3 regions of the Bradyrhizobium genosp. A genome follow, and region 2 is predicted to be linked to each of the others. Evidence: predicted binding sites of a transcription regulator. Region 2 holds the regulator's gene; each other region holds the start of a gene.

Region 1 (10,395 bases), 3.3 Mb from region 2:
ACGCCCGAGGAGCGCGCCACCTCGACCAGCACGGAAGACGATGGCCAGAGGAATTGCGGCTTCTGGTCCAGCAGTGCGCGCTCGCGAACCATTTCGACAGAGCCCGCGCGGCGGCCGTCGAGGATCAATCCGAATCGGCGCTCCAGCGTGTTCTTGACACGGGCGTTGGCGAGAAAGCCCTCCTTCTCGCCGCCGGCAAAGCCGAACAGCCGCTTGGCTTCGCCGAAGCGACCGGCGATCTCGGGATGCTCGCGCAGGTAAACATAGCCGCCGGTCGCCGCCGCGCTCGCAGCGACGAGGCCGATGCCGAAGGCGCGGCGCGAGATAGCCATCAGGACGTTCCTCTCTTGGTCTCGACCGGCGTTGCCGGCGGCATCGGGCCGATGTCCTCGTCAAGCGAGCTTTTCAACAGCTTCAGCTCGATGTCCAGCTTGTCGAGGTCGGCATCCCTGAGATGGGCGGCATAGCGGGTGAAGGCGCCGTCGAGCCGCTCGATCATGTCGCCCGTGGCTGCAAGGCGCGCGGTGTCAGGCACGGCGCTCTTCTCCAGCGTGCGGTAGGCTTCGGCGATCTCGGCTGCGCGCGGCAGATAATAGGTCAGGAACCGTCGCACCCGGTCGAGCCGCAAGGGATCGTTCTCGATGGCTGCAAAAATGTCGCGGGCGATCTGCACGAGATGACGGATGCGGTCGGCGACCGCGCGGGTGCGGATTGCCGATGCGGTATATTCCATCCGTTCGGCCAGCGGCTCGGCTTCGGCCAGCAGCTCGTTTGCGAACTCGATCTTGCCGCGGGCGACGCCGCGGGCTTCCAGCGCGGCGAACCGGTTCCTCGGCGCCAGCGCCACGCCGATGCCGCCCCCGGCAGCCGCGCTGATCGCGAGCGCGATCCAGAACGGCATGGCGAGCCCGATCGCGAGCGACGGCAGCAGCACCGCAGCTGCCGCTCCACCCGCGATCCAGCCAAGCCCGGACGGCATTGCGGCCATTCAGTTGTATCCTCGTACGGCGCGGAACGCGTCGGTGAGACTCTTGCTGCCGTCGAACACGCGTCCGCCGGTCAGCTTTGCCAGATTGTCGAGCTGAGCACGATCTACCTCGGCGCCGAACGTCACCCCAAACACCGGCACGCGATGTCCATCGGCGCGCCAGGCGCTCTCGAACGTCGACATTGCGCCCTGGCTCTTGCCGTCAGTCATGATGACGATTGCCGGCAGATGCTGGCCGTCGTTGAGCTGCGGCTTCATGGCCGCGAGCGCCTGGGCACCGCAGGTATAGAAGTCGGTGCCGCCGCCGGCGCGCAATTCGAGCGCGCGTGCGAGCAGGCCGGTCTGCTCGTTCTCGTCGCCGCTGGCGCGCGCCGACCAGAGAATGTGATCGCTGAATGGCAGGACCAGGATTTCGTCCGACTTTGTCCATTGCACCAGCACCTCGCGGGTCCGCGCCGGCGTGAGCAGGAAACGCATCGCGTCGAGCAGCTGCGTTTCGCCGGCGCCTTGCATGCTGCCGGAGACGTCGAGGCAGAGCGCGGTCAGCGACGGCCGGCGCAGCGCTTCCTGATAGATCAGGAGCGCCTTCTGAATGACCGCGGGTTCCGGTGGACGGATCACGGTCACCGGCCGCGATGGATCGAGATTCGTCTTCGGGTCGGCCGCAAGCGGTGTGGCGCGGCCAATCTCGACCCGCCGGCCGGTCTTGGCGATCCTGGCTTGGGCATCGCCGTTGAGCAGAAAGGTCTGCAAATCGGTGAAAAAGCCCTCGACGTCCTTGCCGCGGCCGCGATCGACGAAGCCGAGCGGCGAGTCGGCAATCGCGACGCCGTCAGCAGGATAGATCGCATAGAGCGGCTCGTGGTTGTCGGCGATCAGCTTGTCGTTGGTCTCCTTGATGACGGCTTCGTAGTTCCAGATCGCCTGGTAATGCGCGCCATTGCGTTCGCCGTCGCGGTAGAGGTCGGCGAGCCAGCCGCTGGAGCCTGCGCTGCGTTCGACGCCTTTCAGTAATCCGCGCGCCGTGGCGAGCACCTCGGGCTTGTCGAGATCGCCGGCCTCGATCAAGTCGGGCTTACCGATCCCGGCCGCCAGCATCGCAAGATAGGCCGCGGCTCCCGAATTCGACTGCGTCGCCGACGTCATCAGGAATTTCAGCTTGCCGCCCTCGACCGCCGCGAGGATGTCCTTGGCGGTCACCTTGGCACCAATCCAGCCCAGCTCCTGCGCCTTGGAAAGCCGCACGCCGAGAATGACCGGCATCTGCACGATCGACTTGACCATCTTCACGCGCCTTGTCGTGTCGAACATGTCGATCCAGATCGAGGCGGCCGGCCACACCGCGTCTGCGCCGGGATCGCCGGCCTTCAGCGCCAGCGCGATGTCGAGCGAACCCTGATAGCGCATGGTGCAGGTCGCGTTGCGCGATTTGCAGAATTCCTGCACCAACGGCTCGAGGATGTCGTTCTCCGAGCCCGAGAGAATGGTGAATTGCGGTCCTGGCCCGCCGCAGCCCGACAACAGGGCGGCCATCAGCGGCACCGCTGCGAGCAATGCCAGCCGGCGCCGCAGGAAACGGAACATCTTCATGCGTGAGCCTTCATGCAACTGCCCTTGTGAAGACGCTTCATGGACGCAGCACGCCTCAAGGCGCAGCCTTGGAGATCGCGGTCTTCAACTCATCCGTTAGTTCCGCCATCCGGTGCTCGATCTCGGCGCGCTTGTTGCGGCCCTGCTCCTGCACGGTGAGTACGCCCGTGATGGTGTCGATCAGGTCCCGGTTGGTCTTCTCCAGGGTCTGGATATCGACGATGCCGCGCTGCGACTGCTTTTCGATCTCGATCGCCTGGGTCTTCATCATCTCGGACGCCTGGCGCATCATCTCGTTGGTCGCGTCGGTGACCGTCTTCTGCAGCTCCAGCGCAGACTTCTGCCGGTTCAATCCGAGTAGCAGGATCATCTTCTGCTTCCAAACCGGTATGGTCAGCTCGGTCGTGGCCTGCAAATTCTCGATCAGCGTCTCGTCGCCGGACTGGACGATGCGGATCTGCGGTAACTGCTGGATGCCGATCTGGCGCGCCTGCTGGAGATAGAAGACGCGCTTCTCCAGCCGGTCGAGCGCCTGGAGCGCGTCCTGATAGGTCTGCGCGGCGAGCATCGCGTCGCTGCCCGCGCCTTGAGCCTTGGCGCTTTGCTCCATCTCGATGAGCTTGCCGCCGCGGAATTCCTCAGTGAACGCCTTGCCGGCCGCGATGTGCGTATCGAGCTGGCCGAGTGCGCCGCGGGTTTGTTCATAGAGATCGTCGAGCAGTGCGATGTCGCGGCGCAGGACCTCCTTGTTGCGGTCGAGCTCGACGCAGACGCGGTCGATCTGCGAAGCGACGTCGTTGAACTGCTCGGTGAAGCGGCGCAGCCGGGCCTCCGCCGACGAGAATATCCGGGTCAGAAAACCCTTGTCCTTGAGGTCAGCGGCATCGAGCCCGCGTGCCTTGCCGAGGACATCCGTCAGCAACTTGCCGGTGCTGCCGAGCTCGCGGTTCTGGGTTTGGGCGAGAATGCGGTCGGCGAACTCGACCACCGAGCGCTGGGCCCGCTCGCCGAACGTGACGAGGCGCGACCGATCCGAAATGTCGATCTCGGACTTGATGCGCGCGACGGCCGAGGCATCCGTCGGCAGTGCCGGGACATTGATGATTTCGCTCACCATTCGCTCCTTGGTTCTTGTCGAGGCAGGATAGCACGTCCTGCCGCTCGGGCAGGAAAGCCCGGCCCATCTGACAGATTGATGACAGCCTGTGGACTTGGTCGGCGGACAGGCCGTTCGCGTTCTGTCGCCGGACGGAATTTTGCAGTGAGTTCAGTTCTTTACGGGAGACAGCGTGCCGGAATCGACCCGCGAATGGCGACGCGTGGCGATGATTGACGGCAGGCGATCAGTCGCATTGAATCGGCAGGAATGTAGGACTGAACGACAACAAGTGGGGATGGAAACGATGGCGCGCAGGATTGCGAAGCTATGTGGATGGCTGGTGGGGACGGCAGCGGCGCTGGGCGCGACCGGCGCGTTCGCGGCGACACTGGCCGAGGATGCGGATACCGTTTGCAAGGGTCTCGTCGGCGGCCCCGACGCCGTCAAGATCGACACCGCGACGTTGCAGACAGCGTCTCAGCTCGCTGTCGCCGAGCGCGGACCGACGCCGTCGGGACGCATCACGCCGGCCAATCCCGTCTTCTGCAAGGTGCTCGGTCATATCGAGCCCGTGGATCCCAAGGCACCGCCGGTCAAATTCCAGGTCAATCTGCCCGTCGAATGGAACGGGCGCTCGGTGCAATATGGCGGCGGTGGTTTTAACGGCGTGCTGATCACCGGCCTCGGTTTGCCGCCGGCCTATCCGTTCGACAAGCCGTCGCCACTCGCGCGCGGCTTCGTCACCTACGGCACCGATTCCGGTCATGAGTCCAAGCCGGGCGAGCCGCCGCAGTTGTTCGCGCTGAATGACGAGGCGTTCGAGAATTTTGCCCATCGCGCCTACAAGAAGGTGCGCGACGCCGCGGTCGTGCTGATGCAGCGCGCTTACGGCAAGAAGCCGGACAAAATGTACTTCATGGGTTCGTCCGAGGGCGGCCGCGAAGGCCTCACCATGGCGCAGCGCTATCCCGATGATTTCGACGGGATCTTTGCGCGCGTGCCTGTCATCAACTGGGTCGGCTTGCAGCATGCCGGCACCCGCTCCGGTCTCGTCACCATGGGCGAGGGCTGGATCAATCCGGCGCAGGTCAAGCTTGTCGGCGATGCGGTGCGGGCCGCTTGCGACAAGGCCGACGGCTCCGACGACGCGCTGGTGCAGGACCCTGTCGCTTGCAAGGCGGCGTTCAAGGTCGAGACATTGCGTTGCGCCGGCGGCAAGAGCGGCGATCAGTGCCTCACAGACGCGCAAATCAAGGCCGTCGATACGCTGCACGCCACCTACAAATTCCCGTTCACGCTCGCCAACGGCCTCGACGACTATCCGGGCTGGGGCGTGTCGGGTGAGGATACGCCGGCGGTCGGGCCGACCGGCGGCTGGATGGCGTGGTGGCTCGGCGCCGCGCCGCCGGCGCAGCCGCCCGCGCCCAACAACGGCATCGCCTGGGTCTACGGCGCTGGCGGCATTCAATATGTGTTCGCGCGCGATCCCAAGCTCGACGTCACCACCTACAAGGTGGAGGAGCACAAGGCGCGGCTGCTCGAGGTCTCGAGCCTCATGGATTCGACCGATCCCGATCTCAGCCGCTTCCGCGCCCACGGCGGCCGGCTGATCATGCTCGAGCACATGGCGGACTACGCGCAGAGCCCTTATGCCGGCATCCGCTATTTCGAGAGCGTCGAGCGCAAGCTCGGCAAGGCCGAGACCGCGGAGTTCGCGCGGCTTTACACCGCGCCCGGCGTCGACCATGTCGGCTCCGGCGCGCCCGCCAATGTCGATATGCTGAGCGCGCTGGTCGACTGGGTCGAGAAGGGCACCGCGCCCGGTGACCTCGAAGTCACCGAGCAGAAGGTCGAAGCGCCGTCATTTGCCGTGACGCGCGCGATGCCGCTGTGCCGCTGGCCGGCCTGGCCGCACTACAAGAGCGGCCCGGTGACGGCGGCGGCGAGCTTTGCTTGCGCGCCGTAAGGCGGCCGGAGCCGACTGCTATAGTGGCGGGTGTTACCCCGCCGCCATGGCCTGTGCGCCGCCGAGCAATTGCGCATTGAGCCGGCCGCCCGAGAACAGCATGTCATCGAGCGCCTCGTCGATATCGGCTGAAATCACCGAGTTGCCGCCATCGCGCGCCAGGCTCGCCTGCGCCAGCCGTCGCATCAATTCCTTGATGAACGCACAGCTCGTGCCCTCGCTGCGGCGTGCGGCTTCGGCGATGACCGCATCGTCGAGCGGCAGTTCCTTGCCGTAGAGCCGGACCAGCTTGCCGCGGCCAGACTCGTCAGGGAGCGGCACTTCGATCGCCTGATCGATGCGGCCCGGGCGACCGGCGAGCGCGCCTTCGAGGTCCTCGGGCCGGTTGGTGGTCAGGACGAACAGGATGTCTGCATCCTCCTTCAGTCCGTCCATCTCGTTGAGCAACTTGTTCAGCATGGATTCTTCACACGGCCCCATGTCGTCGCGATCGCGCGCGATGAGATCGACATCCTCGATCACCACCATCGACGGCTGCAGCAGCCGTGCCAGGCTCATATAGGCTCCGAGCAGGCCGATTTGCTCGGCGGTGATGATCAGCGTCGTGTGTCCAGGCAGGTGTGTCGCGAGATAGCGGATCGTATGGGTCTTGCCGGTGCCTGGCGGCCCGTACAGCAAGATCCCCTTGCGCGTCGATTGGCCAAGATGCCGCAATTGTTCGCGGATGCCGACGAAGTTCAGCACATTGCGATCGAGCAGCCGTAGGGTTTGCTCCGGCAGGATCACCTCGTTGCGCGCGACCTGCGGCAATCGATGCACGGTGATGCCGCGCGACCGCCCGCGATAGTCGGAGTCGGCATCGAGCGACAGGATCTTGCCGCGATAAGTCCGTGCGGCCTGGACGGCCTCTTCCAACTCGCTGAAGCATTGCTGGACCAGGGCCGCGCCTGCTGAGCCCGATGGCACCAGGATCTCGATCCGAATACCCGGCTCGCGACTGTATTCGCGGTGGGCGCAGAGCAAAACCGCATAGCGGAGATGATCCTGCCCGCACAGCCATAGTCCGTTATCCAGACATTTGACCGGGCTCTTCTCGCCCACGTCGACGTCTGAATATTGCAGCGGGGCGATCGCGACCGCATAGCGGCCACTCTTGAGAAGCCGCGAAATCGACAGCGTTTCATAGCGCTGCTCCTCGTTCAGCCCGAACAACCGGATCGCCTTGCCGAAGAGCCGATCGACTGCTGCCTGGACATCGACCCGCATGTGGCCAGGAAATTGGCGGATCGTGGTCACGAGTTTACTGCGCGCGATGGCGGCAAAGTGCCAATCAAGGACGTCGCAGGCAAAGTCGAAATCTTGTTCGTTCGAGGGCCCGTCCGCTGCACGCATGCATTCGCCACACAGCCAGACCGTGCGGTTGCCGATCCGAACGTCCGTCTTCCCCTCCCGCTTGCCACAGAGTTCGCAAGCAGTCTTGATCGCCTCAAGCGTGACCTGCAACCGGTGGCCGGCCACGCCGATGGATTGTTGTGCGGATTTGAAAAGGGCCTCGGCGACGGATTGCGGGTAAGGCCCGCAGATCGCCTTTTCCTTCTGCTCGATCTGAGTCATCAGCGCGGTCGCTTCACGCTCGGTTTTGCCGAAAACCTGACGGAGCAGATCCATCACGAATTGGTCCGGCGTATCGTCGTCATTATGAATGACGAGCTGGGTCGGCTGGCTCTCGCTACGCATACTACTCATCACGAAAGATCTCCGAGACAATCTATGATTGAACAGAACGAATAGGGAACATAAAACGAAGCGGCCGTCAAGCGTGACGGCCGCGACAAATTGCAATCATAGGCGAGGTCTAGTGCGCGCCACCCCCGCCGGCCGCCTTCACCCGGCGCGTCAGCAGCACTGCGATGGCGGCGAGCACCAGCACCACGCCAATGACGGCAAAGGTGTCCGAATAGCCCATCACCAGCGCCTGGCGCTTCACCGTCTTGCCCAGCGCGATGATCGCCTGCTCGCGCGCGGCGTTGGGGTCCGGCACGCCATGGGCGATGAAGTAGTCGGTCATCTGCGCGATGCGGGTGCGGACTTCCTCGCGGCCGAGCGTCACGGAATGACCGATGATGTTGGAGTGGAATTGCTCGCGCTTGGTGACAATGGTGGCAAGCACCGCGGTGCCGATGGCGCCGCCGAGGTTGCGCATCATGTTAGAGATGCCCGAAGCGGCGGGGGCATCCTGCGGCGCGACGCTGCCGAGGCTGAGCGCAGACAGCGGCGCGAGCGTCAGCGCCTGTCCCACGGCGCGCACGACGTTGGGGATGAAGAACTGATCGCCGGAGTAATCGACCGACATCATGATGTTCATGAACGAGCTCGCGGCGAACAGCAGCAGACCTACGGTGGCGATGTAGCGGGTGTCGAACCGCTGCATCAGTTTCGGCACCAGCGGAATCAGCAGGAGCTGCGGCAGGCCGGTCCAGGCCAGCACGTTGCCGATCTGCTCGGCATTGTAGCCCTGCACTTGGCCGAGATAGGCCGGCAGCAGATAGACTGAGCCGAACAGCGCGAAGCCGAGGAACACCGCGGCGAGCGTGCCGACACCGAAATTCCACTGCGTCAGCAGGCGCAGACGGAGCAACGGCTTCTCGACCACGAGCTCGTTATAGATGAACAGCAACAGGCTGACCGCGGCGATGATGGCGAGCCGCACGATGAAGGGCGAGCCGAACCAGTCATCCTTGTTGCCTTCCTCGAGCACGGCCTGGAGCGAGGCGAGACCGACCGCCATGGTCGCGATGCCAAACCAGTCGCCCTCGCGCAGCAGTCCGAGGTTGATCGGCTGACGCTCAAGGGTGAGGAAGAGGATGGTCACCATGACCGCGGTGGGCAGCACGTTGACATAGAAAATGGTCTGCCAGCCGTAATTCTCGGTGAGATAGCCGCCGATGGTCGGGCCGATTGCGGGTGCAAACGTCACGGCGAGCGAGAACATCGCGAGCCCGATCGGCTGCTGACCCTTCGGCAGCTTGGTGAAGACCAGCGTGAAGGCCATCGGGATCAGCACGCCGCCAAAGAAGCCCTGGAAGCCACGCATCGCGATCATCGATGGCAAATCGTGGGTGAACGCACATGCGACAGAGAAGGCCGCAAACAGCGAGGCGAAGCTCAGCATGATGTTGCGGAACGAGAACACCCGCGACAGATAGTCGGTCAGCGGAATCACGATGATCTCGCCGATCAGGTACGAGGTCGAGATCCAGGATCCGTTGTCGACACCGGTGCCGATGCCGCCCTCGATGTTGAGCAGCGAGGCGTTGGTGATCTGGATGTTCAGGATCGCCATGAAGGCGCCGATCATCGCCGCGAAGACGGCGATCCAGATCGTGGCGCTCGCGCGATTGGGATCGGCTGCGACGCGCTCAGGCGTCGCGGCCGGTGTTGCGGGTGCTGGCGTCGAGATTGAGAGGCTGTTTGACATGGCACGACCCTCCGGAAACAAGCTTTGCTTTCGCCTTGGGCGTCGTTGCCGCTTGCGCGGTCGGCGCTGAACGGGTTGCGATCGTCGGGATGACGGACATGCCGGGCCGCAGCTCGATCGCAGGCTGCGTTTCGGCATCCAGCGCGATCTTCACGGGGATGCGCTGCACGATCTTGGTGAAATTGCCGGTGGCGTTGTCCGGCGGCAGCAGGGCGAACTCCTGGCCGCTGGCCGGCGCGATGGAATCGACGTGGCCGTGCACGACCTGGCCCGGGAAGGTATCGACCTCGATCTCGACTTGCTGGCCGGCGCGGACGTGAGTGAGCTGGGTCTCCTTGAAATTGGCCACCACATAGGCGCCTTCGGCCGGCACGATCGACATCAGCTGTGTTCCGGCCTGGACATATTGGCCGACGCGGAGCGTGCGGTTGCCGATGACGCCGTCGATCGGAGAGACGATCGTGGTGTAGCCGAGATTGAGCTCGGCCTGGTGCTGGAGCGCGGCCGCGCGGGCAGCCGCAGCGTTGGCTTGCGCGATCTCGGCCTTGAGGAGCTCGACCTGCTTGAGCGCGGAGGCAAGATTGGCGGTGTCGCGCTGGATTGCGGCCTCGGCGCCGGCGTTGCGCGACTGCGCCTGCTGCGCGTTCTGCACGCTGCCATAGCCCGTCGCGGCGAGATCCGTGTAACGCTTGTTCTCCTGCTGCGCGAAGGTCTTCGCGGCCGTGTCGACATCGATGGTCGCCTTGGCCGCGGCGATCACTGCGTCCTGAACGTCGAGCTGCGCCCGCTTGCTCGTGATCGTCGCATTCGCGGCGGCGACATCGGCCTTGGCCTGGTCGAGCGCGACACGGAAGTCGCGGTCGTCGATGCGCGCCAGCACCTGGCCGGCCTTCACATGCTCGTTATCGCCGACCAGAACGCGGTCGAGATAGCCGCTGACCTTCGGTGCGATGGTGGTGTTGTCGGCCTTCACATAGGCGTCATCGGTGGAGACGAGGAAGCGCCCGACGGTCCAGTAATCGTAGCCATACCAGCTCGCCCCGGCGAGGGTCAGGGCGGCCACCCCCGCCAACAACAACTTGCGAAGGTTCAGCTTTCGGCGCGGCACGGTGGGCAGGAAGCCCTCCGGAGCGGCGGTTGGAACCAGTTTGGCTTCAATCTTGGACGGGTCGGTGTGCGCGGTCATGGCCGGCTCCCCTGAATTAGGAAACTTGACGATTTCCAAAATAGGACTAGCTTTGGGACTGTCAATGGAATGACAGGCATCATTTAAA
Region 2 (10,395 bases):
CGAGAACGTCGAAGGCGCCCGCGCCCGCGGGCTGATGACGGTGCATGTCACCTCGCCCCGCGACGTCGGCATCGCATTGAAGGCGCTGGGGATCTGACCGCCGATTCCGGAACAATTACACCCGGAAATGAGGAACCAAAACACTTTGTGCATTTTTGTACAGAGTTCCGGGAACGGAATGCCCGCCTCCGGACTCTTAGAGTCCGTTGGGACTTCTACGAACGGACGTGTCATCGTGTTGGGCAAAACCTACCTCACCAAGCAGGCCTCCCTGCTGGTCAAATTCGCCAGGACTACCTCGGATTCCGAGCTGTCCGCCAAGCTGATGAGCAAGGCGGCTGATCTGAAATCTCAGGCCGATCCGATGCCCGACAAGGATCAGGGCCCCAAGGCGCCTGATGTCGCCGAAGACAGAAACTCGGCAAGGGGAAATCCGATAGACCCGTCGTGATGCTCGGCCCGGCGCCTCGGCGAAACTGCTTGCGCGAGCGCTGCGGTCTCACCCGCGCCGAAGCTCTCTTCGCCCTCGATATCGTCAAGGGCGGTGACCGCAGGGACGCCGCCGGGCGGCTCAGCGTCACCGACGGAACCGCGCGCAGCCACCTGTCGAAGATTTTTGATGAGACCGGCGTGAGCCGGCAGGCCGAGCTGGCGCGGTTGTTGTGGCAGAAATAGCTGGCCTCAGCGCCCTCTTATCCATTTTGCCTCGGCGCGCGCGCTCGGCTAGAACGCTTGCTGCAACCTGATCCTTGTGTTGCCCAAGCAGGAGCTTTCACCCGTGGCCCTGATGCCGGTCTCCGATGCGCTTGCTGCCGTGCTCGCGGGTGCGGAGCCGCTACCTGAGGAATCGGTCGCGCTCGACGAGGCCTTCCATCGCGTGCTCGCGCGCGACGTCGCTTCGCGGCGCACACAGCCGCCGCAGGCGATGTCGGCGATGGATGGCTATGCCGTGCGCGCGGCCGATGCGGCCAAGATTGATACGCAGCTCAACGTCATCGGCGAGGTCGCCGCCGGCCGTCCGTTTGCAGGAACTGTCGGCGCCGGCGAAGCCGTACGGATCTTCACCGGTGGCGTCGTTCCCGACGGCGCCGATGCGGTCGTGATCCAGGAGGACACCGTCGCCGATGGCAAGCGCATCGCGATCAAGGAGGCAGCCGTCACCGGGCGGCACATCCGCCCGGCCGGCATCGACTTCTCCGAGGGTGACGTGCTGCTGCGCAAGGGCGCCCGGCTGACCGAGCGCGACCTCGCGCTCGCCGCCGGCATGAATCACCCGCAGCTTGCGGTCCGCCGCCGTCCAAAGGTCGCGATTCTCGCTACCGGCGACGAGTTGGTGATGCCGGGCACCACGCCCGGCCATGGCCAGATCGTTTATTCCAACGGCTACGCCCTGCACGCGCTCGCCCGCAGCGAGGGTGCTGACACCATCGACCTCGGAGTTGCCACCGACACGCTTGCCGCCACCACCGCCGGCATCCGCCGCGCGCGCGACTCCGGCGCCGACATCCTGATTACGACGGGCGGTGCCTCGGTCGGCGACCACGATCTGGTGCAACAGGCGCTCCGCGACGAAGGCACCTCGATGGCGTTCTGGAAGATCGCGATGCGGCCGGGCAAGCCGATGATGAACGGGCAGCTCGGGGCGATGCGCGTGATCGGCCTGCCCGGCAATCCCGTGTCATCCTACGTTTGCGGCTTCCTGTTCATGGTGCCGCTGATTCGCGCGTTGTCGGGCCGTTCCGTGGTTCATCATCGACGCGAACGCGCCGTGCTCGGCCGCGACGTCGGCGCCAATGACCAGCGCGAGGATTATCTGCGCGCCCGCCTCGATGTGCGTGATGACGGCACGCTGATCGCCCTTCCCGTCAATCACCAGGACTCCTCGCTGCTTGCGAATCTCGCTGCGGCACAGGCACTTCTCGTGCGCACACCGTTCGCACCGAAGGCCGAAGCGGGAGCGCCCTGCGAGGTGCTGCGACTGCCCGTCTGAGCGCATCGTTCGCAACCGTTCCGCGAACTTTGTCGCGTTCACGGTAAATTAAGCAGTTGCGGAACATGTATCGAACATATAGTGTCCGTTCATGATTTGTTTCGAGCGTGGAGCGGCTTATTGCTGAATTCAGCGGTCTCGGAATCGAACGACATCAACCGGGGGACTTTGGTCGAGATGTTAACGCGCAAACAATACGAGCTCCTGCGGTTCATCAGCGAGCGCCTGAAGGAAAGCGGCGTGCCGCCCTCCTTCGACGAGATGAAGGACGCGCTCGATCTGCGCTCGAAATCGGGCATCCATCGCCTGATCACGGCGCTCGAAGAGCGCGGCTTCATCCGCCGCCTGCCCAACCGCGCCCGCGCGATCGAGGTGATCAAGCTGCCCGAACTTCAGGCCGCCGCCGGCACCCGCCGCGGCTTCACGCCGAGCGTCATCGAAGGCAATCTCGGCAAGGTGCGCACGACCTCGAGCCCACTCGCCGAGGAGGGTGAGCGTCCCGTCGCAGTGCCCGTGATGGGCCGGATCGCGGCTGGTACGCCGATCGAGGCGTTGCAGACCCGCAGCCACACCATCAGCGTCCCGCCCGACATGCTCGGCTCGGGCGAGCACTACGCGCTCGAAGTGCGTGGCGACTCCATGGTGGAGGCCGGCATTCTCGACGGCGACATGGCGCTGATCCAGCGCAACGAGAGCGCCGACACCGGCGACATCGTGGTCGCCCTGATCGACGACGAAGAAGCGACGTTGAAGCGTTTCCGTCGCCGCGGCGCCTCGATTGCGCTCGAGCCGGCGAATGCTGCCTATGAGGTCCGTATCCTGCCGCCCAACCGGGTCAAGATCCAGGGCAAGCTGATCGGGCTGTACCGGAAGTACTGAGCGCGTCGCAATCGACGACCGCCATCAACGATAGGAGCGGACGATTGTCCGCTCCGGCTGGATAGTCTTTCTGGTTTTGCACAGATTATCCGGCCCCCTCTTCAGCCCTACATCCTCGGCACGCCACAACGAAGCACGCATCGCTTCGCCGGCCTTTGAGAGACCGAGGAGACCACCATGCGCAAAATCGCATTGAGCACTATAGCAACGGCGCTGATCGCAGCATCAGCGTCGCAAGGCTTCGCTGCACAAAAGCAGCACCACGCCCGCAAAGCGTCGCAGGCAACGAGCGAGCAATTCCGCGATGCCCGCAACGCCGTCACGCAGCCGACACAGCCGGCCTGGCAGTATTCGGGCTGGTCAGCGCCCGCAGGCCGTTGACCGAACGGCTCTCCAAATGCACAGGAGCAGGCTTTGTTCCTCGCATATTTGAAAAAGATATTGTGATGGTGGCTTGCGGATCCAAGCCGCAGATTTGCCCACAACCAAGCAGACGCTTGCTAACTTCCACTCTGATAGAGGCCTGCGCCTCAGAAGGGGCGCGGTGCTCTATCCTGATTGAGGAGCACCCGATGTGTGACTATAGCCTGCATGCCGTCGCGACGCGTCCCGCAGAGGTTGGCGAGACGATCGTCACGACAACGTTCCGCGGCACCTCGACGCGCGGCTTCGCCTCCGAGGCCGACATGTCCGTTGCAGTCTGCCTGCTGCCGGGAACGGAGCTCGCCTTCGCCGACAACGTCCGCTACGACAATCGCTGGATCTGGACGCGCACCGTCAACTCGCGCGTCGGCAAGTTCGGCAAGGTCGATCCGCACATTCCCGATCGTCATCACGACGCGATCGAATTTCCCGACGGCAAATACGTCCTGGTGACGCAGCTCGTCGAAGGTCAGCGTGCAACCGTGCTGCAGCTGCCCGTGACCCAGCCGCTTGGCGAGCGCGAGCACAAGCCGCAGGTCATCGCCGACAGCCACTCGACGTCCCCGCGTCTGCCGATCGGCTAAAGGGTCGGTCTCAGTCCTCGGCCTGAAGATCGGCTTCCGACGGTGTTGCATCCCGGACGCGCGGAGTTGCGGACCGCGGCATGAGGGTCAGTTCGAAATCTCCATCGCCGGCCGCCGCCGGCGACCAGGGGCGGTTTGCGCCCCTCGCTTTCACCGACGCAATCGTAAAACCGTCGCCACGCTGCGTCAGCGCCAGCGCGCCTTGGCGCGCGAGACGCAGCCGATCGACCACCATCGCACCACAATCCGGTGGCGCGGGCCTTGCGGTCACCACCAGTGCCGCGCGGCTGCAATCGTCGCTCAGCGCGTCGATGCGTAGCGCCTGCGCAATCATCCGGCCGTCGGCGAGCGGCGTGACGCAACCGGACTCGTCGCACGACACGCCGTCACTGAATGAGGCGCTGGCGGGATCGCGCGGGTCCGCGTCCGCCGCGAGCCACTCCTTGATCAGGAAATTGTCCTTGTTGGTCCTCATCAGATGCAGCTGCCCGTCCCTGCCCCGCACTGCGACGCTCCGGCCGTCACCGGCGATAAGAATGTCGGGCTGCCGGACCGACAGACCCCAGACGGTTGCCGCCATGAGTACGAAGGCGCCCGACCAGCGCAGGGGCGTGCGCAGCAGGCCCATCAGGACCAGGCCGAGGCTCGCACCGATCAGCGGCGCAATGCCAAAGGCGCCGACATGGCCGATCGCGCCGGGCAACGCGGCGACCCAGCGTGACACCGCCACCATCCAGTCGATCCCGATTCCCATCAGCCACCAGAACACACTGTCGAGCCCGAACGGGGCCGCGAGCAATCCCAGCAGTCCAGCTGGCATCACCAGCGCCGACACCACCGGCATCGCGCCGAGATTGGCAAGCACGCCGTAGGGCGTCACGCGGTGGAAATGAAAGGCGGCATAGGGCGTGGTCGCAAACCCCGCGATCATCGAGGCCATGAACAACATCGCGATCTCGCGGCCGCCCCAGAGCGCGATGCGCGCGGTCGTCGAATGATCGGGCGAGGCAAACAGGTTCGGCATGCCGATTTGCACCAGCGCCACGAGCCCGAGCGTCGCCGCGAACGACATCTGGAAGCTCGGATGCACCAGCGCCTCAGGCGCGACCGCAAGCACGATCAACGCCGCCACCGCCAGCGTGCGGAATGTGATCGCGCGGCGATCGACCATCACCGCGATCAGCACCACGGCGGTCATGAAGAACGACCTTTGGGTCGCGACCTCCGCGCCCGAGAGCAGCAGATAGAACGCCGACGCGACCAGTGCCGCTGCGGCCGACCATTTCTTGATTGCGAAGCCGACCGCCAGCCCGGGGATCAGCGCCAGCAGCGCGCGAACCGCGAAGAAGACGACGCCGGCGACGACGGCCATATGGTAACCGGAGATCGACAGAACATGGCCGAGGCCGGAGATGAACATCGCGTCGTTGACGGGCGTGGTGATCGCATCGCGGCGGCCGGTCAAAAGCGCAGTCGCGATCGCGCGGTTGTCGCCATCGAGCGTGGCGCGGATGCGCGCGTCGATGGCATCGCGCAGGCCCTGCATGACCGCCGCATAGCGCAGCTGCAGGCCGCCGGCATCGGGCGGCGCGGTCGCACTGATTGCGCCCATCACAAAACCGGAGGCGCCGATACCCTGGAAGAACATGTCGCGCGAGAAATCGTAGCTGCCCGGCCGCAGCGGCGCGAGCGGCGGCATCAGCCGCGCCTTCAACTGGACGAAGCTGCCGACGTCCGGCGCCGTGCCCTTGCGCACGGAGAGGCGGACACGCTCGAGCTTCACGTCGCTGCGTTGCGCCTCCATCGCGGTGACGCGCAGCACGAAGCGATCGGTGCGTTCGCGGATGTCGCGGGTCTCGACGAAACCCGACAGCGACACCGAATAAAGCGGCTTTGCGAGCACATTGTGCGCGATGCGCGTCGTCTTCCACGTCGGCATGGCAAAACCGGCTGCCACCGCCGCGATCATGATCGCCGGCGCAAACCACCGGCTCCGCCGCAACAACACCGCCCCGAACGCCAGCGCCACCGCCATCGGGGCAACGACCCACAGCACCGGCTCATGATCGGCGGCAAAGTAGAGCGCGATGCCGCAGCCGAAGGCGATCGGTACCCAGGGAAACAGTCGCCCGGCGCCGGCTTCGGCCTTTGCCCATTCGCGCAGCGTCCCTAAGATCGCGGGCCAAACGCCAAAGCCCGCCGGCACAAAGCCGCCGGCAGGCGCGGCCCGGCCGGTCGTCGGCCAAGTCCCGGCGATACCCTGCGAGGCACGCTGTGGCCGGCCCGGCTCCGCCATTCCTTAGCAACCCTGCCTTAGCAACCCTGCGATACGCGACGGGTCCAGAGGCTACCGGAACGTGCAGGCGGCCGAATGGGGATTATATACTTGACACCACATCCCGCGGAATGTAGTTCCGAGCCTGCGGACGGTGCTTCGGTGCCGAACGCTGGCGCGCCCGAGATTGATCCCAACTATGCTGCCGCCCTTGTGACGGACGCTCTGGCAGTAGAGGAGCCAGAGCTTAGGCACGGCTACTATCCGCGCGCGCATCCGCTTGCGGTATTCGGCCGGACTGGTGGCATGGACATCGCTTTCGTTTTTGACCGGCAGTGGCGCCGGCTGCCCGATACTGCCTTCCATCATGCCGCGGTCGAGGTCGGCATAGAGTGCGGGAAATCTATCGAGGCCGAAGATTATGCCTCTGGGGCCGCGTTCTTTTTGACGGCTTTGAGACGATCGGGGTGGACCGTGGAGCCCCCGACTGAGCCCGATCCCATGATTTATAAGCCTCGCTCAGATACATGAAGCATTGGCGGACATAGGCGCAGAATTCGAGTTGTGCTTGGAGCAAGGGCAGATCCAAATACAAGGGATTTGCCATTAAGTTAGTAATCAATGCTGGTTGAGTAGCCAATTGCTCAAGGTTGACGAAGAAAAGCCCATCCAGCTGCGTCCAGCCCCATTGGCAATGGGCATATTGGTTGCGCGTCTTTCGGCACCAATTGAGATCGCTGATAGCTTCTTTTAGGTCCGCCTCTAGCCCGGCCTTTGCGTAATCCGGTAGAAGTAGCCTCTTCGCTTCCTTGACGCGGCGTTCCGCGTTCGTATCTTTGAAGAGGCTCCTGACAGGAGTATCGAGCTGATATTCTGCCCCGACAAGGCACGCCAAGAGGGTGGTTTCGAGTTCGCCGTATCCAACCAGGATTAGCCCGATAATTCTGCCCTCTTCGTTGGCTTGGTTTGGAATCTCAAAGCATGGCATCAACATCATGAATGACTCCAAATCGACAAAGGAAACGGGCCAATACGACGAAAAAGAAGCGCAAGAGCGTTTCGAGGCTGCGCTACGTGGCGCGCTGAAAACGCCTCATGAGCCGTTGAAGGAAAAGCCGAAGGTGAAGCCGAAGAAAAATGAATCACGTAGGGCCAAGAAAGAATAACTGTACACCTTTCGGCGGGCCGAATTCCTTGATGCTCTGAATAAGGCCTGCTTTCGCAGCTTCCTCAGCCGTGAACCATAGGTCTGCGAAACGATGCGTTTCTTTTTGCTTTTTTGTTAGGTTCAGATTTGACGCTGTGAAAATTGCTTCGGTTCTAGCATCATCTTTCAAGACACTTTGCGTCATGGCTTCAAGGCGATCTGACGTTGCTCCAATAGCCGGTGAGGTTGTCCTATGAATCATAAAAGTAGCGAGCGAACTGGAAACCCTGTTTGCCGCGCCAAGGAAGGCAATTACTCCGGCCGACTGTACGCTTCCGATGCTGTAGAGCGTCAATGGGATGGGGAAAGAGCGAAATATATTGTAGAGGGCGACTCCGTCGGCCACGGTGCCGCCGGCGGTCTGGAATGCCAAATGAACGTGTGTGATCCTATTGTTGGTGGTAACGGCGGCAGCATTGCCAACTCGACTTACGGCGGCCTGATCGATAGGACCGGCGAAGATGCCGTAGACTTCATTAGGCGGCTGAGCCGCTTGGGGTTCGGCAGTATCGGTCATGTTGTCTCTCGAATGAATGCGGTTGCGAAAAATAGAGGGCACAACCTAGCGCGTCCGCCAGTATTTGACGAATCGCGGCCTAGGCTTGGGCTGGGGATAACGATTGGCTCGCCAGCGCAGGAAGCGCCGGGCCAATCGCTTAAAGTCCCGCTCAGTTAGTTTGTCGATACGTCAGACGCTTGCCAGCCGCGCCTTTGATGGCAAGGTCCGCACGTTCCCCGTCCTCGATGCCGAGCGCAACGCGGTTGCTATAGCGGAAATCGAATTCTGAAAGATAGCGGTGAAGGTGCTTCTCTGAGCAGTGCTGATAGACGCCCTTCATGCCGCGCTTGAAGATCGAATAATAGCCCTCGACGGTGTTGGTGCTGATGGTGGTGGTAACGACAATCGGCTTGCCGTCGTCGCGCAGCTTGTCAGTCACCGTGTTGCGATAGCGGGCATACTGATCCTTGCTATGCGTCACGGTGTCGTGGCTCAGGCCCTCGATGTTGGAAATGATTTTGTAGGACGGCGCTTCGTCCGTCATCAGGTGCGCCTCACGGCTGAGATTGGCGCGGATGATGGGCATGATGTCGCCAGTGCGCGTTCCATCGATATGGAAGCTGCGGGCTGAGCCGCCGCGCTCCACAAGCGTAAGAATGACGTTCTTGTTCGACCAAGCGAGGCGGCCCTTCTTGGGCTGGCCCTCAAGGAAGCCATAGAACGTTTCGTCCACTTCAACCGGCTTGCCGCCGCCGCCCATCGGGGGGAGCAGGCCGCCAGCGCGCATTGCCTCACGGATGCGATGCGAGAGGAACCAGGCGGACTTATAGGTGATGCCCAAGGTGCGGTGGAGTTGGTGCGAGCTGACGCCCTTCTTGCTCGATGCCATTAGGTAGAACGCCTGTAGCCAGACGTTGAGCTTGATGTGGCTGCTTTCCATCACGCTCTTGGTGGTGACGGAGAAGTCCTTACGGCACTCCTTGGAGGCACAGCGGTAGACGCCGGGCTTCTTGGTGGCATAGGAGCCATTGACGACGCCGCAGTGCGGGCAAACGCGATCAGTGCCCCAGCGGAGGGCTTCAAGATAGGTCCGCGCAGCCTCGACGTTCTGGAAGTGAGGAGCATTGAAGCTGGCGTTCTTGATGGGCGGTTTGGCTGCGGGCACTGTCTGTTCCTCGGACACGGTTCGTTCGTGATCCACGTCAAGGAAACTATACCCAGTACCTTGTGGTGTCAAGTATATAATCCCCGGCCGAATAGCGGTACGGATCAGGAACGAAGGGGCCGCAGCCCTACTTTTCCTCTTCCATCGTCACGGCGACATCCGCCTTGGCCGACAGTCGGACCTTGTTGCCCTCGACACCGGCGACGAGGCCCTTGTCGATGAAATGGTGGTGGCCCTTGTGGCTGCCCTCGCCGCTGTCCTTCTTGGTCAGCTTGATGCGGTTGCCTTCGACCTTGTCGACGGTGCCGACATGGACGCCGTCGGCACCGATGACTTCCATATGCTCTGCGATGTTTTGCATGGGGGATCCTTGATTGGGGACCCACACAACGCGCCGGGGGCGCGTTCGTTGCTTTCACGGGAATGACGATGCCGTGTGACAACTCGGCCCGTCAGCCTTTGGCGACTTCCTTCGCGAAGGTATCGCGCAGGCCGATGGTGCGTGAAAACACCGGCTTGCCCGGCCTTGAGTCCTTGTCGCGCACGAAATAGCCTTGGCGCTCGAACTGCATCGGCTCAGCCGAATTGCTCTCGGCAACCGATGCCTCGATCCGCGCATCGGAGAGTATCTCCAGCGAGTTCGGATTGAGGTCGGCAGCAAAATTCGAGGCGTCCGGGCTCGGATCGGCGAACAGCTGGTTGTAGATGCGGATCTCCGCAGGCACCGAATTCGCCGCCGGCAGCCAGTGCATGGTCGCCTTGACCTTGCGGCCGTCGGGCGCGTTGCCGCCCTTGGTCGCGGGATCGTAGGTGCAGCGCAGCTCCACCACCTCGCCGGCGTCGTTCTTGATCACGCCGGTGCACTTGATGAAATAGGCGTAGCGCAGCCGCACCTCGTTGCCGGGCGACAGGCGGAAGAACTTTTTGGGCGGGTTCTCCATGAAATCGTCCTGCTCAATATAGAGCTCGCGGCCGAACGTGATCTTCCGCGTGCCGGCGCTGGGATCATCAGGATGGTTGATCGCCTCGAGCTCCTCGGTCTGCCCTTCCGGATAGTTCTCGATCACGACCTTCAGCGGCCGCAGCACGCCCATGCGCCGCTGCGACGTGCGGTTCAGCTCCTCGCGGATGCAGAACTCGAGCATGCCTACATCGACCACACTGTTGGCCTTGGCCACGCCGATGCGCTTGACGAATTCGCGGAGCGCAGCCGGCGGCACGCCGCGGCGGCGCATGCCCGCCATGGTCGGCATGCGCGGATCGTCCCAGCCGGCGACATGGCCGTCGCGGACGAGCTGGGTCAGCACGCGCTTGGACAAGAGCGTGTAGGTCAGGTTCAGCCGCGCCATTTCATACTGGTGCGGCTTCGACGG
Region 3 (10,395 bases), 1.0 Mb from region 2:
CGCGGCACGGGCAAGGGCGCAGGCCTTCTTCGCGCGCTATCCCAAGGCCGGCTATATGAGCGAAGTCGAGACTTGGCGCGAACTGCCCGGCGGCGAGATCGAATTCACCATGCGGCGGCTGCCCAGCGCCGATTAGCCCTGGTCCGGCCTCTCGACCTGCCGATTCAGGCCGTCTTGCGGCCGATGGCCTTCAGCTCCCGATCGATGCGCAGCTGCACGCGACGGATCGCCAGCAGGTCGATCTTTGTCTCGGTCTTGCCTGTCTTGGTCTCGTCGCCGATCCGGAACTGCCACTGCCAGACGCCCGGGGTCGCCGTCTTTGCAACCGTGAACTCAACGCCCCTGTGATTCATGGTCACCTCCACGATTCACCTTGCCATGTCGGGTAACATGTTGGCCGGCGCAATATTCCATCGACAAGCAAAATTTGCCGTTAAGTCACGGATAGCTCACCGGAATTCAGCAAGCGCGCGCAGCTCGAAACAAGCGAAATCGGATTCCGAAAGATGGATGCGTTTTCTACCTGCGTTGAACCGCCCATCACCGCTGGCTACAGGCGCCCTACGCAAGCTTGTGCGAGGCTTGCGGCCACGTTGAGAACCGCTCTCGCGTCCCAATTCAGACATCGCCCCGCACAACTTCAGACACATCCGTTGGCGACACTTTGCGGGCACGGCGAAGCCATGGGGGAAACGTGGCGCGCTGCTAGCGGGGTGGCATCATGGATAAGGTCGAGCGGTCATTCGCCGCCGCGACGGCGGCTGGCTTCGTGGTCTTGGTTATCGGCATCGTGCTGCTGGCGCTGATGTAAGGCAGCTCTAGCGGCACGTGCCGCCCAAGCTTGCGAAAACAAGCCCATGCACAGTAGGCAACAGCCTGTTTCGCCTGGCGTTTCCTAGTGCACCTTGATCTCGTCCAGCGGCAGGCGGAGATCGGCGGCACGCTCCGCGCGGTCCTTTTTGCGGAACTCGCTCTCCCTGCGTTCGAACTTGTGCATCTCCTCAAGCGCCATCTCGCGCTGCGAATTGCGCCTGCCGGCATCGTGCTGCGTGTTGTCCGTCATGATCCAATCCCCCATTGTGGCAGCCCCCGTTTCAAGTCGGCAGCCGCGGAAAGGTTTCGGTGCCACAAGATTGCGGAATGATGACGGCGCGTCTTTGATGCGCGTCATTTTCGAACGAGAAGCGTGGCCTCACATTTTGCGGAGGGCAGTGGCGCCGGTTGCTGCATCTTCCTGCGGAGCTTCTTGATGATTCTCGCGCTGGTCGTCGGCGTACTCTCGGGCGGCTTGCCTCGTGTCCTCCGTCCGTTCTGGATCAGGAGGCGGGGTCGGCTTGAGGGCGGTTCCTTGTCGGCCGTGTTGCGAACGTTAGGTGGGCGGCATCAATCCGGGAGATCGCAGCCACTCGCTCATGTGCGAGCCTGTTTCAGCTTGCCTGGCTTTACGGAGGAGGGCTTCGCGCTCAGAGCCGGGCGGGAGCCTCTCGGCTCTCTCTCAGGCGTTCGGCTTCCTGGGCGAGGCGTTCTTCAAGGGATAGGGTTTGCTTGAACCGGCGGCGATGCCGCATGACAGGCCTCGTGCATACGGGTCCTAACCGTAGGATTTGCAGACAAAATGTTAGTACGTGCCATCCGGTTCCGTCATTAACAAATGCTGAAATTCAGATCAGGGCCACTGCCGTTTTCAAGCCAGGCCACCGAGGTCGGAGGTAGCCCAGCAGTCGGAAGCAGGCCAGCCCCCCAAATCCGGCTGCTGTCCAAATTAGGACAGTTGCAGTCTTGAAATAGGACACTGGAACGAAGTCGCACTCTACGAGTTGTCGGCCCGGTCTACAAAGACCAGTAGCGCTGAAGCCCAAAGGCCCCAGTCGGTCCAGCCCCGGACTGGGGCCTTTTTGTTTGGTTGTTTCACAAACAAAAACGCCGCCCGCTTAAATGTAGCGCAGGCGGCGACTTCCAGCCCCGGGAGGGATGACGCAAAATCCCGATAAGCATTGGTCTGCACACCCCATGCCAAGGTTCAATGCCCCGTAGCGAGACAATCGGCGCTCGCAACTGCGAAAGCAGATTTCAATTTAATACAAGCCCTGATTGAGAGGGAATTAGGCGCCGTCGTGGTGCTGGCCCGGAAGCTTTGGCTCGATACGGCGGCTAGTATTTTCAAGATGATCTACAAAGACGAAGGATCATCTGCCCGTAAGGGCGGGCTCCTTAGCCGATCGGCGCAGGATGAAGAATGAAAGAGGCCGCCAACTGAGGCGGCCTCTAGTTGACTTATCGTGGCCAACTATCGGGCTTTTCCAAGAAGCCCCATATCTCCATCGCCGCGTGAGCAGCGGCCTTAGCTTCGTCGCCGGGTGGCGCTGATATTCTCCCAGCTGCAATCAAGACTGCTGCCGCATTGATGCAAGCTGCTTTCACAATCGCTTCCGCGTGAATTCTTGAGTCGTCTGATCCTCTGGGCATCCGTTCCCTCCTAAGTTAGCGGTGTCAAAGAATCTCAACCTAATGCAGAATCGAATTAGGACACCCCCCAGAACAAACTAGGACACTAGGGATCAAATACGGACAGCACCAGCACCCGGGTACTGGCCGAAATAGGCCACTTGCAGATGCGAAACAGGCCACTCTAAGGATCGTCGCCGAAGTCGAACTCTGCCGTTTCATGTAGCTTAGGGGCTCCGCGTTGAAGGTGTCGATAGAAGGCGTCCCACTTCGTGTTGCCCTTCATCATGAAGGTGACATTCGTAATGTGTTCCCTGAGCTTTGGGTGGCGGCGATGACGGGTTAGGCGAACTTGGGCTTGATCCCTTGCTGATCGCGCTCTTGAAAAAGATTCCAACTTCTGGAGAGTGGCCCGCGGCTCAACGCGTGCGCTGGTTCCGGACGTTCGCAATGAACGTCTCGCAGATTTACGACGTGGATAGCGATCCCGTCGAAATGAAGATTGAACTAGAGGCCGCCCACTGAGGCGGCCCAATGGTAGAAAAGATGACCCAATTTATGGGCTTGGTGATTGCGGCGATGGAAGCGGGTGGTTTCAGTAGTCTCGCAGTCAATGAACAGATAGCGGCCCTTGAAGGCATCGCGCGCGGTCGGCCCGATTTGGTCGAGCGATACAACAAGGCCGTCGCGATGCGCGACGGTGCGGAAGTCGAGCGCATCTGGTTCCAGTGTTGCATTTCTGATCGGAATATTCATCAGAGTTTGCGGATTAAAAGCGTCACGGGGCGAATTCATTTTGGTGATGGCGGTCGATCGTTTTCGCTGTTCCCGCCGCCAAATTAGGCCACTCCTAAAATCAAACTAGGCCACTGCGCTCGGAAACAGGCCAGTACCAGGACCCGGGTGCTGTCCTAATTAGGACACCCGCTAATCCGAATTAGGACACTTTGTTTTATGACAGTGAGATGGTAATGAGTCGCGCAGCGTAGAGTACGCGCCGCTCGCAAAGGTCCTCAGCCGGTCAGCCCCGGGCTGGGGACCTTTTCGTTCTTGGAAGCAAAAACGCCGCCCGCTTAAATGATCGCGGGCGGCGGCTTTCCAGCCCCGAGGGGGATGATGCAAAACCCCGGTACGCAACAGACTGCACAAGTTGTGCCAAGATTTTATGTCGCGTAGCGAGACAGTCGCGGAGGGGAATTAGGACACTTACATCCAGCCATCGCGATACTGTTCGAATTGATCGGACATCATGTCGCGAACCATAGGAACCGGAATACGCAGCGCGGCTGCGACCACTTCGAAGCTAATGGTCTCAGCTTGAAGTGCGGCCTTGTATTCAAGGCGTTTTTTATCCGTGCAAAGGACTGCCAGAGACCGCCAGTATGCCTTAGCTTCCGCGCGGAATTGCGACGTCACAGGAGCCGCCGGGTTCCCAAACTTGTGGACCTGGGCATCAAATTGATCGCGAGTGTGGGTCTTTTCATCTTCCTCGTCAAAGACATGCATGAGTTCTTTGGCAAGGACAGCCCTCCTCCAATGGTCGCCCTGAACTCCGTCGCACATGGCGCGGGCCAAAACGATTAGGGCTTGGCTTTCTTCCAATGTGACAGGGGGCCCCTTAGGGCCCTCAATGTAAAAGCCCCTGACCACGTTCGCATCGATTACGCCAGACCATTGCTCTTTGATTTTCGCAATATGCGAAAATTCCATAGCCCTCGACCTCAGCCACTTCGTGCTGATTCTATCACCTTGGGTCTGAACTGCTTGATAAAGCTGCGCAAAAGGCATCAAAAAAGGCGCCACATGACTATGAGGCGCCTTGTATGACGTTTAGATAATTGCCCGTCAAGGTTTAGTCCGTGACGGTCTCGGTGGCTTCATCTGAATCGGCGAAAAACTTGTTGATCTCGCGCGCCATGTCCTCCGGGGACACGTCAGCATTGTGGCCCGGGTAGAACTTGATGTTTCGAATCTTATTTTCGTCGAACAGATGCTTTTTTAGGGCTTCCATTTCAACTTGCATGTTCCTACCTCCGGCTACCTGCTTCCTAATGATTGACCCTAGGCGTGGCGGGTAGTTTTGTGCTCGCAACTCAGATAATGTTCCTCCGTGGCGCGACTATGGAGTTACCGAATTAACTTTTGGTAAGTATCCATTGACAATTGTCGATTCTTGATGCAGTCGCGCTCGGAATCCCTTGCTTCGTTACTTGTCTCTTAAAAGGCCCCGCCAAGTCAATGGCCTTGGGGTCATGTCAAGCCCATTTGTTCCACATAAGTTCGCAAAAGGACCCTTTTTCCTTCGGCTGTTGCTTAACCGACTCTCTGTTTGGTTGTTCCCAGCCTCTGTACGGTTCAATCTGTACGAGAGCTTTGACCTCCCTCAATTACCCTGAAATTCCGCTTCACCCGTACGGGCCGGTTCGGCTCCAGCGGCAGCACGGCGTCGATCAGGTCCCCCAGCGTCCAGACCCGATCCGCAATGCCAATGGCAACCGCTGGAGTGGTCTTGAGGGATTCGTGGACCCGACAGAGGTTGTAGTGAGCAACGTACAGGCTGACCGCCGCAGCGTGGTTGGTGAGCTTCTTTGAAAATCCATTCGTGAGACGCGCGAACCGCTTCTGCGTCATGCGCAGCGTGAGGTTCTGGCGCTCAACGTAGCTAGTCGAGATTTTGACCGGGAAGCCGCTTACTACCTCCCGCTCTACTGCAATTACCTCAGCCGGGCTGTAGCGGCGCGCGGCGTCCTTTACGGCCAGGTTCGTTACGGAGTAGGTCTTTACGATCACGCCATGGTGCGCATTGCCACGGAAGGCATCGCGGATGGCGTTCTGGTAGGGCAGGAAACCATCGGTGCTGATCTCCGGCTCGCCGATCACGCGCTCACGCAAGTCCTGCGTAAACAGGTCCGTATTCTCGCTGTCGCGTTTGCCAGTGCGGTAGCTGATGATGGCGCGGCTCGCGGAGCCCAGCGCAATGAACGAATACTGGTCGCCCTTATGGCCGATCTCGTTCCGCTCGACGCGCTTCTGCTTTTTGCCGACGTATCCCCAAATCTCGTCAAGCTCGATGCGGCCGACGCGGACGCCAACCATCATCCGGTCGTGCAGCTCGGCACAGCCCCGGCCGATGCGCTCGCCAAGGCGCATGATCGTATCGCGATGGATGCCGGTAAGGCGCTCAGTAGCGCGGATGCTCTGACCTTCGGTCAGGCATGAGATCACAAGGATTTTCTGTTCGCGGGAAAGTTCATTCATGAGGGCGCAATCCTCTGTGTGAGGAATTGGCCCGTCAGCGACTCTTTAAAAAACGCCCGCCAAGGCGTATATTCTTAGAGGTTATTCGCTTCGGGGCGCAATCCCGGGGTGGGTGACTAGGGATCGGCAGCGCGCCAACGCCGTCGGTCCCGCTAATTCGATGATGGTTCAGGGAGCCGGATTCGGACCGACATTTCCCAGCTTGTAGGGGCAGGTGTCCTACCGTTAGACGATCCCTGAGACGAAGCCGATTGCAGGGCCGTTGCGTTCCTCCCCCGAGGTTTGGCGCAGCGGCCCTTCCTTTTTCCCGGCCCCTTGGCGCTCGGCTAGCGCCCCAAGGGGCTCAAACCCTCCTGAACATCTGCGATCTCCTGTAATCGCAATCTGCCATTTCTTCGGACAAGGCGCAAGCCCATCTAGAGATTAATCTGGATTTTATCTATTGATTTATCTCTGGCGTTTTGTGATAAGGGGGCTCAGACGGCCATAGGAGGGCCGGAAGGATGGCAAAGGTTCGCAGCCCCAACTACCCCATGCTCGATCTTGGTGCGGCTTTGCAGGCCGCTCGCAAGGCCTATGCAAATGATCATCGCAATAAGATGTCCCGCATTGTGCTGGCAAAGCATCTTGGCCACGACAGCTTAAGCGGTCCCGCGCTTGGCAAAATAGGCGCGTTACGTGCCTACGGTCTGATCGACGGCAATGCTGACGAGATTCGCATCACTAACGAGGCTGTGCACGCCCTAGAGGCTCCAGAGGGCTCTGCTGAGCGAGCAGCGGCCATTTCACAATTGGCTCTACGCCCCAAGCTTTTCCAAGACATCCGGAAGGATTTCCCGGGCGCCGTGAGCCCAGATAACCTTCGCTTTTGGCTTATTAAACGGGACTTTGTACCGGAGGCCGCAGAGAAAGCCGCTAAGACTTATCTAGCCACTATGCGGCTTGTGGATGGTGGTACTCAGGCGTATAATTCTGTGGAAGAACCTGAAAAACAGGAGCCTCCGCTTATGAATCCGGCCGCTCAGACTCCCCGGAAAGATATTTTGGACCTTCCAGCATCGTTGTTCAAAGCACCTCCAATGTTGCAGGAGGTGTTTAATCTGGAAGAGGGACCGGTGACTCTTACGGTCCCGGGCGTGTTGTCGCCGGAAAGCTATCAAGACATGGCAGACCGGATCGAAATATTCCTGCGCGGGCTAAAGCGACGTTCAGACGCGGAGGCCGCTCGCCGTCGTGCTGACCGCGAAGATGCTCCGGAATGAAAGAGGCCGCCAACTGAGGCGGCCTTACTTTTTGAAGTCGCCAAAGATTGCCGGAGTGTTTGGGTAGCTGATGCTTCCGACACTCTTGAGTTGGTAGATATGAACTTTGGCGCCCACATTCATCCGGGCAGTCAAATCGGCTTGGGCCGATGCGCTCTCCAAGGACTGATGTATCTGCGGGGCAGGTTCTCCCGGCACCCAGACGAACCATACGAGACTGCTTTGGTCGGTCATGCAGTATGCTCCAGAAGCGAATTAGGACACTGCAATCTGGAACTTAGGACACTAAGGGTCAAATACGGACAGTACCAGGACCCGCAAAAGAACATATTGCGAACCTGGAACAAATGGTGTACATTGGTTTTATCGACGACCCGCCGCGCCAATCGTTTGTCCCGCACCCGAATCCTCGCCATAAGGAGCACGACCCGATGTCCACCACTGCCCTGCGTATCGTCGAAGGATCTTCCATGGACAAGAGTAAAGCTCTGGCCGCCGCGCTTTCCCAGATCGAGCGGCAGTTCGGCAAGGGCTCGGTGATGAAGCTCGGCAAGAACGACCGTTCGATGGATGTCGAGGCGGTCTCCTCGGGCTCGCTGGGGCTTGATATCGCGCTCGGCATCGGCGGCCTGCCGAAGGGACGTGTCGTCGAAATCTACGGGCCGGAATCCTCAGGGAAAACCACGCTGGCGCTGCATACGGTAGCGGAAGGGCAGAAGAAGGGCGGCATCTGCGCCTTTATCGACGCCGAACACGCGCTCGACCCGGTCTATGCGCGCAAGCTGGGCGTCAATATCGACGAGCTCCTGATCTCTCAGCCCGACACCGGCGAGCAGGCGCTGGAAATCTGCGACACGCTGGTGCGCTCGGGCGCCGTGGACGTGCTGGTGATCGATTCGGTTGCGGCGCTGGTGCCGAAGGCCGAGCTCGAGGGCGAGATGGGCGATGCGCTGCCGGGTCTCCAGGCCCGTCTGATGAGCCAGGCGCTGCGCAAGCTCACGGCGTCCATCAACAAGTCCAACACCATGGTGATCTTCATCAACCAGATCCGCATGAAGATCGGTGTGATGTACGGCTCGCCGGAAACCACCACCGGCGGCAACGCGCTGAAGTTCTATGCCTCCGTCCGCCTCGACATCCGCCGTATCGGTGCGATCAAGGAGCGCGACGAAGTGGTCGGCAACACCACGCGCGTCAAGGTCGTCAAGAACAAGCTGGCGCCGCCGTTCAAGCAGGTCGAATTCGACATCATGTACGGCGAGGGCGTCTCCAAGATGGGCGAGATCCTCGATCTCGGCGTCAAGGCCGGCATCGTCGAAAAATCCGGCGCCTGGTTCTCCTATGACAGCCAGCGCCTCGGCCAGGGCCGCGAGAATTCGAAAGCGTTCCTGAAGGCCAACCCCGACATCACCGCCAAGATCGAGACCTCGATCCGCCAAAACTCCGGCCTGATCGCCGAGCAGATTCTCGCCGGCAGCCCCGAGCGCGACGCCGACGGCGAGGAGCCGGCGGACGAGTAAACCTACCAGTAGAGTTTCGCGAGGAGCGGGCGCTGAGGACGTTGAGTTGCCGACGTCGTCAGTGCCCGTTTCGTTTTGCGTTGTCGTGATCGGGTGGTGTGATGAAGCGTCTGATCTTGACCAGTTCGTCGGGCTCCGGTCTAGCCAAGTCGAATCTGGCTGAGATTGTCGTTTTTTTCTTTTTCCGTTTCGCGTGGGGTCCGCTGCCTTCACCTGAATATTTCGCAGCCTATTTCGGGGCGCGCTCCGAGACGCTTAAGCTGGGCGACCACTGGTCGGATTGGGGTGTCATCTGGCCTCGCGCTTTCAAGGAACGCAGGAACCTGCCTCTTGCCGATTTTTGCGAGCGCTATGACGAAATTGAAATTTGGTTCGATCCAGGCCCCGAAGATCAACTGCAGCTGATTTGGCTGCTCGACTATCTCGGTTCATGCCCTAACTTGTTGGCAAGGCTCCGGCTGCGTTTGCTGGTGTCCGATCTGTTCAAGCTAAGAGGCGAAGAAGTCGGAAAGTCTGCTTCGTATATTCCCGTCGTGGATGTCACGGGCAGCGAACTCAAGACTGCCAGGATGGCATGGCAGGCCTATTGCGCGCCGACACCCGAGGCCTTTGCTGATCTCGATCACAGCGATCTTAGTGCATTGCCGATGTTGAGGCCGGTCGTGCTCGATCTCCTGGCAGAACTGCCGTCAGCTTCGACGGGACTTGGAGCGACGGAGATGAGATTTCTCGAGCTCATTGCGAGGGGGTTTACACGCGCGGATGCTCGGTTTCACTCGCGCAGGCTTCGGGGCACACGGGTCTTCGGAGAACTTGAGTCGGAATGGTTGCTCCAAGAGTTGGCCCACGGCCCGAGACCCGCTGTGGCCGGACTGGACGATGAACTGCGCACGATCGACCGCGAAGATGCCAGGGCTAGGCACGAGGCTTTCCTAGGCAGCCGTTTGTCACTGACTGAGTTTGGCAAGGCCGTCCTGGCCCATCAGGAAGATTTCAGTCGCCACAATCCGATCGATCGCTGGTGGGGCGGCACGCATCTGACCAATGATCGGCTGTGGCGCTATGGCTCCGTTTTGACGAAACCTTGAGGCCGGAACATGACGCGGCTCATTGTCACGACAGACTCGTCCATCGCCGGCGCCATTCAACAGGCGGGCCTTGCCGATCTTGTGATTGCGATCGAGCGGCGATTGGTTTGGGGACAATTGCCATCCGAGGCGGAGCTCGAAGCGTTCGTTGCGCCACGCACAACGCGGCCACATGGCCTTCATTGGCTGGACGATACGCCGTCCTGGTGCCTCGACCTGGAGATGCATAACGATTCAAACCGCTTGCAGCGGTACAAGCAATCCCGATTGTCGCTCACCGAGTTCGGCAAAGCGGTGCTGGGGGGCGATGAGAATTTTCGCCGCCACAACCGGATCGATCGCTGGTGGGGCGGCACCCGTACCCTACGTACGTATTCGCTCAGAGTGTTCCTGTACTGCGTATAATTTTGAGAGGCAATCGTGTCCCATTTGATCTTAGCCACGAATGATCTTGCGGAAGACGTGCTTCGGCAGGCGAGTGTCGCGAACGTCGCGCTCGGGTTCTATCTACGTTTCATCTCGAGGAAATTGCCTTCCGAAGAACAGCTTTTGATAGGGTTGGAGCGGCGATCGGCAAAGCACTGCAAACCTGGCGATCATTGGCTCGACGACGTTTGTCGTGGCTCGCTGGAAGACTTCGGCACGCGCGACACCGGTTTCTTTGAGCTGTGTGCAAAGTTCGGCTCAATTGAAATCTGGGTCGATCCTCGGCCCAATGATCAGCTTGTGCTCGTCTGGTTGCTGGACCTGCTGCGCCCCTACAAGGAGATCACAACAAAGCTGAGCCTGGTGCACACGGACGACGTTGTTGCAAGCTATGCG

What was found. Region 2 encodes LexA, which represses DNA repair genes until DNA is damaged. Its sites were predicted from a motif close to TGTTCNNNNTGTGTTCNG; they were not measured.
Positions count from the first base shown of each region.
Region 1: a site for LexA is predicted at 7,423-7,440, ahead of ACP2YP_RS37185 (ATP-dependent Clp protease adaptor ClpS). Genes of this name have one in related genera too.
Region 3: a site for LexA is predicted at 7,287-7,304, ahead of recA (recombinase RecA). Genes of this name have one in related genera too.

Region 1 covers NZ_CP188196.1:7,930,610-7,941,004, reverse strand. The annotation lists gene ACP2YP_RS37210 (hypothetical protein) at 1-332, opposite strand, end outside; gene ACP2YP_RS37205 (5-bromo-4-chloroindolyl phosphate hydrolysis family protein) at 332-988, opposite strand; gene ACP2YP_RS37200 (substrate-binding domain-containing protein) at 989-2,572, opposite strand; gene ACP2YP_RS37195 (toxic anion resistance protein) at 2,634-3,692, opposite strand; gene ACP2YP_RS37190 (tannase/feruloyl esterase family alpha/beta hydrolase) at 3,982-5,643, shown strand; gene ACP2YP_RS37185 (ATP-dependent Clp protease adaptor ClpS) at 5,677-7,389, opposite strand; gene ACP2YP_RS37180 (MDR family MFS transporter) at 7,499-9,121, opposite strand; gene ACP2YP_RS37175 (HlyD family secretion protein) at 9,063-10,307, opposite strand.
Region 2 covers NZ_CP188196.1:4,632,855-4,643,249, forward strand. The annotation lists gene ACP2YP_RS21510 (HAD family hydrolase) at 1-97, shown strand, start outside; gene ACP2YP_RS21515 (hypothetical protein) at 236-451, shown strand; gene ACP2YP_RS21520 (LuxR C-terminal-related transcriptional regulator) at 481-675, shown strand; gene glp (gephyrin-like molybdotransferase Glp) at 779-1,990, shown strand; gene lexA (transcriptional repressor LexA) at 2,168-2,869, shown strand; gene ACP2YP_RS21535 (hypothetical protein) at 3,047-3,250, shown strand; gene ACP2YP_RS21540 (hypothetical protein) at 3,442-3,876, shown strand; gene ACP2YP_RS21545 (ComEC/Rec2 family competence protein) at 3,887-6,172, opposite strand; gene ACP2YP_RS21550 (hypothetical protein) at 6,555-7,148, opposite strand; gene ACP2YP_RS21555 (hypothetical protein) at 7,147-7,317, shown strand; gene ACP2YP_RS21560 (ATP-dependent Clp protease proteolytic subunit) at 7,294-7,875, opposite strand; gene ACP2YP_RS21565 (IS1595 family transposase) at 8,027-9,001, opposite strand; gene ACP2YP_RS21570 (DUF2171 domain-containing protein) at 9,150-9,383, opposite strand; gene ACP2YP_RS21575 (glutamine--tRNA ligase/YqeY domain fusion protein) at 9,475-10,395, opposite strand, start outside.
Region 3 covers NZ_CP188196.1:5,653,961-5,664,355, reverse strand. The annotation lists gene ACP2YP_RS26565 (hypothetical protein) at 1-136, shown strand, start outside; gene ACP2YP_RS26560 (hypothetical protein) at 165-353, opposite strand; gene ACP2YP_RS26555 (hypothetical protein) at 896-1,063, opposite strand; partial or broken gene ACP2YP_RS26550 (hypothetical protein) at 1,370-1,568, opposite strand; gene ACP2YP_RS26545 (hypothetical protein) at 2,812-2,970, shown strand; gene ACP2YP_RS26540 (hypothetical protein) at 2,980-3,288, shown strand; gene ACP2YP_RS26535 (hypothetical protein) at 3,652-4,155, opposite strand; gene ACP2YP_RS26530 (hypothetical protein) at 4,298-4,468, opposite strand; gene ACP2YP_RS26525 (transposase) at 4,801-5,703, opposite strand; gene ACP2YP_RS26520 (hypothetical protein) at 6,207-6,965, shown strand; gene ACP2YP_RS26515 (hypothetical protein) at 6,990-7,199, opposite strand; gene recA (recombinase RecA) at 7,397-8,485, shown strand; gene ACP2YP_RS26505 (hypothetical protein) at 8,587-9,573, shown strand; gene ACP2YP_RS26500 (hypothetical protein) at 9,583-9,978, shown strand; gene ACP2YP_RS26495 (hypothetical protein) at 9,994-10,395, shown strand, end outside.